DNA from 2 places in the Brevibacterium sp. LE-L genome. Region 2 is predicted to be linked to the other one. Evidence: predicted binding sites of a transcription regulator. Region 2 holds the regulator's gene; the other holds the start of a gene.
What was found. The regulator LexA, encoded in region 2, represses DNA repair genes until DNA is damaged. The targets are predictions, from matches to a motif close to TCGAACANNTGTTCGA.

Region 1: ruvA (Holliday junction branch migration protein RuvA) is a predicted target of LexA. The motif match lies at 3,373-3,388, and genes of this name have one in related genera.

Annotation. Positions count from the first base shown of each region.
Region 1 is NZ_CP189759.1:2,127,428-2,134,618, forward strand. Features, by position in the region: gene ACQE2J_RS09465 (alpha/beta hydrolase family protein) at 1-1,230, shown strand, start outside; gene ACQE2J_RS09470 (NUDIX hydrolase) at 1,361-1,840, shown strand; gene ACQE2J_RS09475 (YebC/PmpR family DNA-binding transcriptional regulator) at 1,948-2,700, shown strand; gene ruvC (crossover junction endodeoxyribonuclease RuvC) at 2,700-3,296, shown strand; gene ruvA (Holliday junction branch migration protein RuvA) at 3,405-4,001, shown strand; gene ruvB (Holliday junction branch migration DNA helicase RuvB) at 4,052-5,095, shown strand; gene ACQE2J_RS09495 (preprotein translocase subunit YajC) at 5,177-5,713, shown strand; gene secD (protein translocase subunit SecD) at 5,752-7,191, shown strand, end outside.
Region 2 is NZ_CP189759.1:1,757,551-1,764,741, reverse strand. Features, by position in the region: gene hisH (imidazole glycerol phosphate synthase subunit HisH) at 1-348, opposite strand, end outside; gene ACQE2J_RS07935 (hypothetical protein) at 345-947, opposite strand; gene hisB (imidazoleglycerol-phosphate dehydratase HisB) at 944-1,540, opposite strand; gene ACQE2J_RS07925 (histidinol-phosphate transaminase) at 1,537-2,754, opposite strand; gene ACQE2J_RS07920 (LysM peptidoglycan-binding domain-containing protein) at 2,909-3,247, opposite strand; gene lexA (transcriptional repressor LexA) at 3,482-4,237, shown strand; gene ACQE2J_RS07910 (ATP-dependent DNA helicase) at 4,355-6,325, opposite strand; gene hflX (GTPase HflX) at 6,322-7,191, opposite strand, start outside.

The DNA.
Region 1 (7,191 bases), 370 kb from region 2:
ATGAGCGTGAGCATGCATATCTGGCTCGACGAGGACTCCGTTCTGCTGATGGGAAATGATCTCACCCGCGATGAACTCGACTTCGTCGGACAGATGCCCGGGCTCTACGTCCACGAGCTGCGCACCGGAACCACACGGCGCCTGACCGACCCGGAGACCGTGGCGCTGGCCCCCATCCGCCCGCAGATCCGCGGGGGAGCGGCCATCGCCGTCATCGACACCGATGGGGCGTCCCGGCTCGTGAGCATCGACCTTGGCGCCGAGGAGATCGGCATCGACGAACTCGACTTCCTCAGTGATGACACGACCGTCATCAACGGCTTCGACATCGCGGATTCGACTCTCGTGTTCACCGGGGCGACCCCGAACTCACCTGCTGTGCTCGGCAAGATCGAACTCGACTCCGCCGCGGCCGCGGTCATCGTCAAGGAACACCCGGCACCGGCGAACTCCGTGACCCCGCAGGTCCTGCGCGTCGACGGCGAGGGCGGCTCCATCACCGGATGGTTGGCCACGCCGGAAGGACAGGGACCGTTCCCCGTCATCCTCAACATCCACGGCGGACCCTTCGCCCAATACACACACTCCTGGTTCGACGAGACCCAAGTGCTCACCTCGGCCGGCTACGCGGTCGTGTACTCGAACCCCCGCGGCTCGGGAGGCCGCACCCGCAGCTGGGGCACCGCGGTCCAAGGCGATATGGCGGCCCCGGCGATGTCCGATGTGCTCGCCGTGCTCGACTCTGCCCTGGAGACCGAACCCAACCTCGACCGGAATCGGATCGGCATCCAAGGCGGCTCCTACGGCGGCTACCTCACCGCCATGACCATCGCCGCCGACCACCGCTTCCGCGCCGCGATCGTCGAGCGCGGATACCTCGATCCCGACAGCTTCGTCGGCACCTCCGACATCGGACGCTTCTTCACCGAGGAGTACACGAGCCGCAGCCGCGAGGCCATCGCCGCCCAATCGCCGCTGGCCCACGCCGACCAGGTCGGAACCCCGACCCTGGTGATGCATTCGGAACTCGACTTCCGGTGCCCGCTCGAACAGGCCCAGCAGTACTATGCGGCTCTGCAGCGAGCCGGAGTCGACACGGAGATGCTCATCTTCCCCGGGGAGAACCACGAGCTCTCCCGTGCCGGGCAGCCACGCCATCGTCGACAGCGCTTCGAAGCCGTGCTCGACTGGTGGGACCGACATCTGGCGGCCCCCGCCGGACGGGCATGACCGTCGAGTTGGTCGGGAAGGCACGGTGCCGGTATCGTGCTCTCGACCCCTGTCGCGCTCTTGCCGAAAACCCCCAGCATCATTATTCTGCAAACACCTGCGTCCCCTCGTCGTCGACCACTGGAGAACCATGAAACCTCGTAAAGCCTCAAGGGTCGTATTACTCAATGAGCGCGACGAGGTTCTCCTGATCAGGGCCCAGGATCTGCTGACCCCGAGTCACCAATGGTGGATGACTTGTGGCGGCGGCTCCGAACTCGGCGAATCGGCCGCACAGACGGCGGCTCGCGAACTCGCCGAAGAGACCGGCATCGAATGCGAGCCGCACGAACTCATCGGCCCCCTGGCCACGCGTGACGAGGTCTTCAAGTTCACCGAGAAGTCACTGCGTCAGCTCGAGACCTACTTCGCGTTCCGGACGGCAGAGGACATCGAGCTCGAAGATGCGGTGTGGACGGACATCGAGAAGCGCAGCCTGCTGGAATTCCGGTGGTGGACCCGTGACGAACTCATGGCGACGACCGAAACGATCTATCCGAAGAATCTGCTCAGCCTCATCGATCTGGCGACGACCGGATCCGTGCCCGAGGTGCCGTTGGTCATCGACTGATGCGGGGCCACCCGCACCGTTGAAGCGGCGGGGACGGGCCCGGGCAGAGCGGAGAGCCTCGAGGAGCGTATAGACTTGAGAGGCTGTAACTACAGGAAGGAACACCAGTGGCAGGTCATTCCAAATGGGCAACGACTAAGCACAAGAAAGCGGCCATCGATGCCAAGCGCGGCAAACTCTTCGCCAAGCTGATCAAGAACATCGAGGTTGCGGCTCGCAACGGTGGACCTGACCCCGACGGCAACCCGACGCTCTTCGACGCCATCCAGAAAGCGAAGAAGAACTCGGTCCCCGCAGACAACATCACCCGCGCGGTCAAGCGCGGAGGCGGCCTCGACGGCTCGGGCGTCAACTACGAGACGATCATGTACGAAGGCTACGCCGATGGCGGAGTCGCCCTCCTTATCGAATGCCTCACCGACAACCGCAACCGTGCCACCTCCGAGGTCCGCGTGGCCGTGACCCGCAACGGCGGTTCGATGGCCGACCCGGGCTCGGTGACGTACAACTTCAACCGCAAGGGCGTCATCATCGTCAACGCCGCGGAGACCGACGAAGAATCGATCCTCCTGGCGACCATGGACGCCGGTGCCGAAGAGGTCAAGGACGAAGGCGAGAAGTTCGAGATCATCTGCGAGGCCACCGACCTCGTGGCTGTGCGGACGGCACTCGTCGACGCCGGCATCGACTACGACTCGGCCGAGGCCTCCTTCGTGCCTGGGCTCGAAGTCAGTCTCGATGCCGAGACCGCGCAGAAGGTCTTCACCCTCATCGATGCGCTCGAAGACTGCGACGACGTGCAGAACGTGTACTCGAACGCCGATGTCAGCGATGAGGTCCTCGCCGAACTCGACGCCTGATGCGCATCCTCGGCGTTGATCCCGGACTCACCCGCTGCGGGCTCGGTGTCATCGACACCCTGCCCGCACGGAAGGTGAAGATGGTCGCCGTCGACGTGCTGCGGACCCCGTCCGCGGACTCCGTCGACCTGCGCCTCGGATCCATCGCCGAGGCGTTCGACCAATGGTTGGACACCTACCGACCGGACGTCGTCGCCATCGAACGGGTCTTCGCCCGCAACGACGTCTCGACGATCATGGGCACAGCGCAGGTGTCCGGGCTGACGATGGGACTGGCCGCCCGCCGTGGCCTGCCCGTGGCCATGCACACGCCCTCGGAAGTCAAAGCCGCGACCACGGGATCCGGTCGCGCCGATAAGAAGCAGGTCACCACCATGGTGACGCGGATCCTCGGGCTCGACTCCCCGCCGAAGCCCGCCGACGCCGCGGATGCACTGGCGATCGCCATCTGCCATTCCTGGCGCGGGGCGCTGTCGGCGCAATCGACTCCGGGCAAGAACAAGGACCTCACCGAACGCAAGGCCGGCGGTCGGGAGGGCTCTGGGCTGACGAAGGCCCAGCAGCAGTGGGCAGACGCCATGCGCAAGGCCAAATAGTCGCCGGAACCAGCGGCATCGCGGGGTCTCTGGCGTGCCGGGACGAACGGTCAGCAGCGTTACTGCTAACCTGGATTCGTACACGTGTTCCCACCTGAAAGGCAGTCCGTGATCAGTTTCCTCAGCGGTACGGTGCATCGGATCGCAGCTGACCACCTCGTCGTGCTCACCTACGGGGTCGGCCGCAAGGTCCACGTCACCCCCGACACCCTGGCGAGCACCCGACACGGTGCGGAGATCGAACTGGTCACCAGCCTCGTGGTGCGCGAAGACTCGATGACGCTCTACGGTTTCGCCACCGAAGACGAGAACCACACCTTTGACGTCCTCCTCTCCATCTCCGGCATCGGCCCCCGCCTGGCCATGGCGATCCTGTCCGTTATGGGCCCCGACGAGCTCGCCGCCGCGATCGCGAATCAGGATGCGAACGCGCTCACCCGGGTTCCCGGCATCGGGAAGAAGGGCGCATCGCGGATCATCCTCGAACTCGAGAACAAGCTGCCGAAGCTCACCGCCTCGAGCCCGGGACCGACCCTGTCCTTCGGCGGCGGCAACCAGCAGGTCGTCGACGCCCTCGTGGGACTCGGGTGGAAGGAAGCACAGGCCGAGCAGGTCGTCGCCGACGTCGTCGAGGAGACCGGTGCTGAGGCCGGGACCTCCGTCATCCTCAAGGCCGCGCTCAAGGTGCTGGGTGCGAAGAAATGACCGGATCGTTCGAACCCGGAACAGGCGGCGATGGTGTCGACTCCTATGAGATGGAATTCGGCGATCAGTCGATGACCGGCGCCGAACGCGACCGTCTCGTCTCCGGGCAGGCCGAGACGGCCGAACGCGACGCCGAGGCGGCACTGCGCCCGAAGGGCCTGGCCGACTTCATCGGTCAGCCCCAGGTGCGCGAACAGCTCTCACTCGTCCTCGACGCGGCGAAGGCCCGGCAGAAGGCCCCCGACCATGTGCTGCTCTCCGGCCCACCCGGGCTCGGCAAGACCACACTGGCGATGATCATCGCCCACGAGATGAACGCGAGCCTGCGTGTGACCTCCGGTCCGGCCGTCCAGCACGCCGGGGACCTCGCGGCCATCCTGTCCTCACTCGAAGAGGGCGAAGTGCTCTTCATCGACGAGATCCACCGGATGGCGCGCGCTGCCGAAGAGATGCTCTATGTGGCGATGGAGGACTTCCGCGTCGACGTCATCGTGGGCAAGGGACCCGGAGCCACTGCCATCCCGCTCGACCTCCCGCAGTTCACTCTCGTCGGAGCCACGACCCGCTCCGGACTGCTGCCGGCGCCGCTGCGTGACCGTTTCGGTTTCACCGCACTCCTCGACTTCTACTCCAGCGTCGATCTGCTCACCGTGCTGCAGCGTTCGGCCCGGATGCTCGGCATCGAGGCGGATCTCGCCGGGCTGAAGGAGATCTCCACCCGCTCCCGTGGGACCCCGCGCGTTGCGAATCGGCTGCTGCGTCGCGTCCGCGACTGGGCGCAGGTGCGCGGCAGCGGCGTCATCGACGAGGAGGCCGCGGTGAATGCGCTGCGTGTCTACGAAGTCGATACGCTCGGGCTCGACCGCCTCGATCGATCTGTCCTCCACGTGCTGTGCAAACGCTTCGGCGGGGGGCCGGTGGGTCTGGGAACACTGGCCGTCTCCGTCGGAGAGGAAGCCGATACCGTCGAAACGGTGTCCGAGCCGTACCTCGTGCGCGAAGGGCTCATCAGCCGCACTCCACGCGGACGTGTGGCCACCTCGGCAGCCTGGAAGCATCTGGAAATGCAGATCCCAGCAAACTATGAGTACTGAACCCCGCAAATGAGTTCGCCTTGGACAGTGAGGACGAACTAAGCTGGTTCACTGGTTCATTCATATGAAAGGCTGATATCTGTGGATTTGTTGATCCCTCTTGCGCTTGCCGCGCTGCTGATCTTTTTCCTATTCAATTCTCGACGTAAGCAGAAGGCGCGTGCGGAGCAGATCAAGACGGGTCTGGTGCCCGGAGCGACCGTGATGACGACCTTCGGCGTCTTCGGCACCGTGCTGTCGATCGACGAGGAGAGCAACCAGGTGACCATCGAATCGGGTCCCGGCACCGTTCTGCGCGTCCACCGCCAGGCCATCGGCCAGATCGAGAACCCCGAGGCTGCCGCCGCAGCCCCCGTCGACGCTCCCGTCGCCGACGCTGCTGAGACGGACGTCGATGTCGACGACCAGGACGAGAAGCCGGCGATCACCGATGCCGAACTCGACGCCATGAACGCACGCAAGCGCGCCGAACAGGATGCCCCTGACGACGATGCCGTCGCCGCCGAGGACGATGAGGCCGCGGCCTCCGACTCCGATGCCGGGGACTCGGCTGAGGCCGAAGACGCCGCCGAGGCGGATGCCGAGTCCTCCGATTCGGACTCCGACAAGAACAACTGACTCGTCCTCGCACTCTGCTCCCAATCGAAAGCTGAAACGTGTCCGATATCGAAGAAAAGCCACGTCCTGGTTTGCGCTTCCTGTGGCTGACGATCATCACCTTGGTGCTTGCCGGCATCATCGCCGCCGGTGTCATCTGGTCGAACGCCACGACGTCTCCGAAACTCGCCCTCGACCTCGAGGGCGGAACGTCGATCATTCTGGAACCGCAGGTGTCCAAGGGCACGGACATCAGCAAGGAGCAGCTCGACCAGGCCGTGGCGATCATCCGCCAGCGCGTGGACTCGACCGGGGTCTCCGAAGCCGAGATCACGACGCAGGGCGACCGCAACATCATCGTCAACCTGCCGGGCAACCCCGATGAAGAGACACGCAACCTCGTGCGGTCGTCGGCTCAGCTCGTGTTCCGCCGGGTGGCGCTGGTCGGTGACCCGCGCTCCCAGGAGCAGATCCAGAAGGAGCAGGAGCAGAGCGGCGACAAGGGCGAGAAGTCCGACGGCGATGATGGGCTGAGCGACGAAGAGCGCAAGCGCATCGAGGACCTCACCGGCAAGGACGGCCAGGGCGACGCTCAGGGCGAGGACCAAGCTCCGGAAGGCGGCGGCGAAGTCGCCAAGGCAGGAAGCGTCTCGTCGACGGACACCGAGGCGGCCGCGAAGTCGAAGGCCGCCGAACCCTCCGGTTCGGCCGGCACTTCGGCGAAGGACGGCGAGTCGAATCAGTCGAAGAAGGTCACCGATTCGACTCCGCGTCCGCTGTTCGATCCTGAGAAGGATGCGAGCGAATGGCAGTCCGAAGACATCATCAAGGAATACACGGAGCTCGACTGCTCGGATCCGAAGAACCGCACCGGCGGCGAACAGGAGCCGGCGGACAAACCCGTGGTCTCCTGCTCCGAAGACGGTCAGGCCAAGTACATCCTCGGTCCGGTGGAACTCTCCGGTGACCACCTCGCGGATGCCAACGCGGGCTACAAGGCGGGTTCAAATGGGGTACAGACAAATCAGCCGGCGGTGAATCTTAAGTTTGACAACACCGGGCGTGAGATCTTCAAACAGATCACCTCGGACATCACCGGAAAACAGCAGCCGTACAACCAGTTCGCCATCGAACTCGACGGTCTTGTGCTCTCAGCGCCGAGCTCTGATGTTGCGATCACCGACGGCAATGCGCAGATCACCGGCAGCTTCACCCTCGATGAGGCACAGACGCTGGCCGACCAGCTGAAGAACGGTTCGCTGCCGCTGAGCTTCCAGGTCCAGAGCGAAGACCAGATCTCTCCGACTCTGGGTTCGAACTACCTGAAGATCGGTCTGCTCACCGGTCTCGTCGGACTCATCCTCGTCGTCATCTACTCGCTCCTGCAGTACCGTGTGCTCGGCCTGGTCACGGTGTCGAGCCTCGTCGTCGCCGGCGTGCTCACCTACCTGCTCCTGCTGCTGGCCTCCTGGAGATACGGCTATCGCCTGTCGTTGGCA
Region 2 (7,191 bases):
AACGACCGGGGCCTTGAGGCCGGTGACGGCTCCCGGCCACAGGCCGATGCCGTCGGTCTGCACGCCGTGTTCCTCGCCTCGGGCGAAGAACACCTGCAGGCCCACGCAGATGCCCAGCAGCGGACGGCCCTGTGCATGGCGGGTCCGGATGAGTTCGCCTCCCCCGACGTTCTGCAGTCCCGTCATGACGGCGGAGAAGGCACCGACGCCGGGGACGAGGAGACCATCGGAGTCGTTGATGACGTCGTGGTCGGCCGTCAGTGTCACCTCGGCGCCGGCGGCAGCGGCCGCGCGCACAGCGGAGCGGACGTTTCCGGCGCCGTAGTCGAGGACCGCGACCGTCGTCATCGCTTTGCGCCCTTGCTCAGCACCGACCAGATCCGCCACAGGGAGAATCCGAGGACGATGGCACCGAAGACGGCGACGACCCAGGCGACGGTGTTGCCGCCGAGGCCCAATGCGACGCCGAAGGCAGCGACGAGACCGGCGAGGACCGCGGCGACGATCCACAGCAGCGCGGTGCGGGCCACCGCGGCACGTCCCGGCGTCATGGTGGCGGCGCTGGCCTGCAGCTTCGTCATCGAACTCGTCGGGATATTGCCGTCGACGTCTTCGGCGGCGACGGTTTCGAGCAGGAGACCTTCGAGCACATCGGGCAGGTTCTTCAGAGCCAGCCCGGCGGGAACATCGGATTCGCGGTTGCCGTGACGGTAATGTCCGGCATCGATCTGCTCTTCACTGCGGACGAGGAGGAGGACCTCATGTTTGCCCGCGAGCTTCGAGATCGCGGCAGCCGCCTCGTTGCCGGCCTGCACATCGGTGTCGGCGAGGACGATTCCGGTGAACTCCCCGATCGGAACGATGGTGCCGTGGATGTTCGACAGCACGCAGGCTGCGGCCAGCTGCTGGGCGACCCCGAAGGGGGTCACGAGAACGGTCGTGCTCACAGGACTCCCTTGGTGCTGGGAACGGAATTGCTGCGGGGGTCTTCTTCCACGGCTTCGCGCAGGGCACGGGCGAAGGCCTTGAACTGGGCTTCGACGATGTGGTGCGGATCGCGACCGCGCACGAGGTCGAGGTGGACGGTCAGTCCGCCGTGGAAGGCGATGGATTCGAGCGAGTGGGAGGTCATCGAACCGGTGAAGTGACCGCCGATGAGGTGGTACTGCTGACCGTCGGGTTCGCCTGCGTGGACGAAGTAGGGGCGACCGGAGACGTCGACGACACACTGGGCCAGGGCTTCGTCGAGTGGAACCGCGGCGAAGCCGTAGCGACGGATGCCGATCTTGTCGCCGAGGGCTTCACGCAGAGTCTGGCCGAGCACGATCGACGTGTCTTCGACGGTGTGGTGGACATCGATATGGGTGTCGCCGGTGGCAGTCACGTCGAGGTCGATCATCGAGTGCTTCGCCAGGGCGGTGAGCATATGGTCGAAGAACGGCACGCTGGTCGAGATGTTCGAGGTGCCGGTGCCGTCGAGGTCGACGGACACGGACACCGTGGACTCGGAGGTGGTGCGTGAGTTCTGGGCCTGCCTCATGGTGTGCCTTTCGTCGGGGCGGAGGATGACGGAGCTGAGCCGGAGGGAGCCGCGCTGGGAGCCGTTGAGCTGGGCGGAGACGTCGGTCGTTCGGCGAGGATGTCCGGGGACTCGGCGAGGATCTCATCGATGGCGCGAAGGAACGCGTCGGTCTCATCCTCGGTGCCGGCGTTGACGCGGGCGTGGCCGGCGATGCCGATGTCGCGGATGAGCACGCCGCGGTCGAGCAGCTCCTGCCACAGTCGTGCCGGTGAGGAGATGTTGCCGAAGAGCACGAAGTTCGAATCGCTGTCGTGGACGGTGAAGCCGACTTCAGCGAGATGCTCCGACATGCGGTTGCGGGAGTCGATGAGCCGGTCGACGTTGCCGAGCAGCACGTCGGCGTGTTCGAGGGCGGTGCAGGCAAGGACCTGTGTGACCTCGGACAGGTGGTAGGGCAGACGGACAAGGCGGAGGGTGTCGATGAGTTCGGGGGCGGCGATGGCATAGCCCAAGCGCAGCCCGGCACAGGCGAAGGCCTTGCTCATGGTGCGGGACACGACGAGGCGCGGACGGCCGTCGAGCAGGGTCATCGCCGAGGATGCGGCCGGGCGGGAGAATTCCGCGTAGGCCTCATCGACGATGACGATGCCCGAACAGTTCTCGTAGGCGGCGTCGATGACGTCGAGGCCGATCGAGGTGCCTGTCGGGTTGTTCGGGGTGCAGAGGAAGACGATATCGGGGTCGACCCGTGCGACCTCGGCGGCGACGGTCTCAGCGTCGAGGGTGAAGTCGTCCCTGCGGTCGACGTGCCTCCATTCGGCTCCGGTCCCGGTCGTGATGAGCGGATGCATGGAGTAGGACGGGGTGAAGCCGAGGACGGTGCGGCCCGGGCCGCCGAAGGCCTGGACGATGTGGCTGAGGACTTCGTTCGAACCGTTGGCTGCCCAGATCATGCCGGGTTCGAGTGCGACTGTGTCTCCTGCGCGTTCGTTGACACCGTTGAGATAGGTGACGAGGTGTTCGCGCAGCGCAGTGAATTCCCGGTCCGGGTAGCGGTTGAGCCCGGAGAAGTGATTGTTGACGGCGGCACGCATGCTGTCGACGACGACGTCCGGGAGCGGATAGGCGTTCTCATTGACGTTGAGCTGGACCGGCACGTCGAGGTGCGGAGCCCCGTAGGGCTTGAGCCCGACGAGGTCGGCACGCACTGGCAAAGATTCGATGTTTCCCACGCGATCAGTCTACCGAGAGACTCCCACCGCTCCGGCGGCGGGTCGAGCCTCGAGATCCGACATCGGAGCTCCGGCCCGATGCGGCCGAAAGCAGCTCCCCGGCGACCTCGCACGTTGCCACGCTGCGCGGCTGCCGGTCTCACCCGGCCGGCCCTCAGCGGACGGGGACGTCGAGGGTCTGGCCAGGGTGGACGGTCGGAGTCGTCAGATGGTTGATGTCGACGATATCGGCCACGACATCGCGGGTATCGCGATCAAGTCCGAGGCTCGAGGCCACGGTCCACAGCGACTCGCCTTCACCGACGACGACCGCGTCGGCTTCGATGCCGATGCTCTCGGATTCCGGTTCGGCGACCGCTGCGGCCGAGAACGACTGGGTGGCGAGGAGGAGCGCTCCGCCGATGACGACGAGAGCAATGAGCAGGGTCCGGAGAAGGCGAACCGCCTGGCGTCCACGAGTGGTCAGGCGCAGCCCGGTGTTCTGTGCAGACATCGCATTACCTCTTTCATTCGTACGATTCCACCAGCAATCGGTAGAACGTCTGTTCTATTCAACATGCCAATCGAACAAATGTCCAGTCCAACTCGAACATCTATGCGACAATGAGAGGGAACCAGCGTTGTTGATTGATCTGTCAGAACCATCTCAGCCGGCACTGACACGAGTATCTTCGAAGCGGAGATCACGGCGTCCAGCGGCAGGGAATAGAACGAAGGGAAACGAGCAATGGTTCAGAACAAACGAGGCAGAGGCCGGCCTCGCAACGAAGATGTTGCCAGTGAGATCGCTGCCGCTCGCAGCGATGACGACGAGATTCAGATCCCTGAGGGTTCGACCGGCGAAGACGACTTCCGCCTCACCCCACGTCAGCGTCTCGTGCTCGAAACCATCGAACGCGCTGTCGTGACCAACGGCTACCCGCCGAGCATGCGCGAGATCGGCAAGGCCGCCGGACTCGCTTCGCTCTCGAGCGTGGCCCACCAGCTCTCCCAGCTCGAACGTCTCGGTTATGTCCGCCGCGATCCGAAGCGCCCGCGCGCCATCGAGGTCGTCAATCCGTTCGAAGAGGAAGAGGCGGAGCGGGCGAAGTTCGAAGAGCTTGCCAACAACACCGTGCAGGTGCCGGTCGTCGGACGGATCGCCGCCGGTGGCCCGATCCTCGCCGAACAGGAAGTCGATGACATCTTCTCGCTGCCGACGCAGGTCGTCGGCTCCGGTGAGATGTTCCTGCTCAAGGTCGTCGGCGATTCGATGATCGAAGCCGCCATCTGCCACGACGACTGGGTGGTCGTGCGCAAGCAGCACACCGCGGACAACGGCCAGATCGTTGCGGCGCTGCTCGACGGCGAGGCGACCGTGAAGACGCTCAAGCGCAAGGCGGGTGAGCAGTGGCTGATGCCGCAGAACGAGAACTATGAGCCGATCGACGGCACCTACGCCCAGATCATGGGGCTCGTCGTCGCTGTCATCCGCCGCCTCTGAGCACACTGCCGGCGGCCCCGGCACTCAACGCTCGAACACAGAACGCCTGCGACCGGATCGGTCGCAGGCGTTCTGCCATTCAGGCGGAGCGATCGGTCGTCGAGGCGCAGTGCCTAGTCATTCCGTTTCGGACTCGGCGAGGCGGGCCAGGCTCGTGCGCACGAGCTGAGCGTTCGTCGTCGGCCACATCCGCGGCATCGAGTTGACGAGGAAGCCGGAGTACCGGGCCGAACGCAGCCGCGAATCGAGCACGGCCACCACTCCCCTGTCCTTGGTCGAGCGGATGAGCCGACCCGCTCCCTGTGCCAGACGCAGCGCGGCATGTGTGGCGGAGACGGCCATGAAGCCGTTGACACCCCGCTGATCGGCATCCCGCGCGCGGGCCTGCATGAGCGGGTCGTCGGGGCGCGGGAACGGCAGCCGGTCGATGATGACCAGCCGGTTCGTCCGGCCCGGCACGTCGACTCCCTGCCAGAGTGACATGGTGCCGAACAGGCAGGTCTGGTCATCGGCGGTGAATTGGGAGACGAGTGCGGGCAGGCCGTCATCTCCTTGGAGCAGGATCGGAAAATCGAATTTCTCCCGCAGGTGTTCGGCTGCGGCATTGGCCGCCGCCCGAGAGGAGAACAGTCCCAGTGCCCCGCCGTTCGAGGCTCTGACGAGCTCTTCGAGTTCGGTGAGCGCTTCGTCGCTCAGGCCGCTGCGTCCGGGTTTGGGCAGGTGGGAGGCGACGTAGAGGATGCCCTGTCTGCCGTAGTCGAAGGGCGAGCCGACGTCGAGGCTGTCCCATTTCGGGGCGTCGGGGCCGAAGAGTCCCAAGGATGCGGCGACCGCGTCGAAGTTCCCGCCCAAGGACAGAGTCGCCGAGGTGGCCACGACGGTGGACTCTTCGAAGATGCCCGAGCGCATGGTCCCGGCCACACTCAGGGGTGCGACGACGAGGTTCGTCGTCTCCTTCTCCCGGAATGTCGACCGCGAGAGCCAGATGACGTCGTTCTTGCCCGGATCGCAGAAGCGTTCGGCGAGTTCGAAGATCTCCTGACACCGGGCCTTGGCCATCTGCCGGCCGGCATCGGCGTCTTCGGTCTTGCCTCCGATGTCGTTGATGATCTGTCGGGCGGAGTCGCGGATCTGCGTCAATGCCAGCCCGAGGGCTTCGCTCATATGGAGGATGAGTCCTTCGGGCACCGAGGACTGTGCGCGTTCGAGTGCCGCCGCAGCGGAGTCGAGAAGGGAGACGACCCCGTCCTGGACGGTGGTGTGTTTGCGCACCGAACTCGTCGCGGCCGAGAGCATGCTCGTGTTGATCTGCCCGGACAGGGCGTTGGTCACCCGGTCCTTGAGCTCGTGGGCCTCGTCGATGATGATGACATCGTGTTCGGGCAGCACGTTCGATTCGCCGAAGGCGTCGATGGCCAGCAGCGCATGGTTGGTCACGACGATGTCCGCCTCGGCGGCCTTGTTCCGGGCGATCTCAGCGAAGCATTCGGTGAACAGGGGGCAGTTCGATCCGAGGCAGTCGAAGGCGTTGACGGACACCTGCGACCAGGCGCGGTCGCTGACACCGGGCATGAGGTCATCACGGTCACCGGTGTCTGTGGTCTTCTCCCAGGTGCGGATCCTCTGGATCTCCTCGCCCAGGCCGGAGCGTTCGGCCGGTTTGCGTCCCGCCTCGGCGTCAGCACCGAGGTCGAAGAGCATTCCTTCGCCTTCGTCGGGGTACCCGCCGGAGAGCTTGTGCTTGCATACATAGTTCCGTCGGCCCTTGAGCAGAGCGGCCCTCGGCAGCGGGTCGAGGTCCTTCTTCACGGCTTTGAACAGACGCGGCAGGTCACGGTGGATGATCTGCGTCTGCAGCGCCAGGGTCGCTGTCGATACGACGACCTTCCCGCCGGTGCGATTGACGTATTCGGCCGCCGGCACGAGGTAGGCCAGGGACTTGCCCGTGCCGGTGCCGGCCTGCACGAGCAGGTGGATGCCTTTGTCGACCGCCGAGGCGACCGCTTGAGCCATATCCTGCTGACCCTGCCTGGGCGATCCGCCGATGGCCCCAACGGCGGATTCGAGGAGGTCGTCGACAGCCTTCACTCGTCGATGACCAGGTCCGGACGCTGGAACTCACGCAGCTCGTCGACGATTTCGGCCGGCACCTTCACCTGCAGGCTCGTGCCTTCGGACCCGTGGGATTCGTGTTCGACGGTGCCCAGGGCGTAGATCTTCGACACGAGGTCGCCGCGTTCATAGGGGACGAGCAGCGTCATGTCGATGTCCGGGGCGGGAAGCCGACTCTCGATGGCCTCGACGAGGGCGTCGATGCCTTCCCTCGTCACGGCCGAGACGAACTGCGCCTTCGGATATTCCGCGCGCAGACCGGTGATCACGGCCTCCTCGGCGAGATCGGACTTGTTGAACACGAGGAGTTCGGGGATGTCCCCGGTCTCGACGTCTTTGAGGACTTCGCGCACGGCGTGGATCTGCCCGTGCGGGTCCGGGTGGGAGGCGTCGACGACGTGGAGGAGCAGATCCGAACCGGCGGCCTCCTCGAGCGTCGAGCGGAAGGCTTCGACGAGCTGGTGGGGCAGGTTGCGGACGAAACCGACGGTGTCGGTGTAGGTGAAGACGATGCCGTCGGCGGTCTTCGCCTGTCGGACGGTCGGGTCGAGGGTGGCGAACAGCGCGTTCTGCACCATCACCTCGGCATCGGTGAGCCGGTTGAGCAGGGAGGACTTGCCCGCGTTCGTGTATCCGACGATCGCGGCCGAGGGCACATGGTGGCGGGCGCGGTTCTTCCGCTTCGTCTCCCGTGACGGGGCCATTGCGGCGATCTCACGGCGCAGTTTGGACATGCGGGTGCGGATGCGGCGGCGGTCGAGTTCGATCTTCGTCTCACCGGGTCCGCGGGAGCCGATTCCGGCACCGCCGGCGACACGACCGCCGGCCTGCCGGGACAGCGA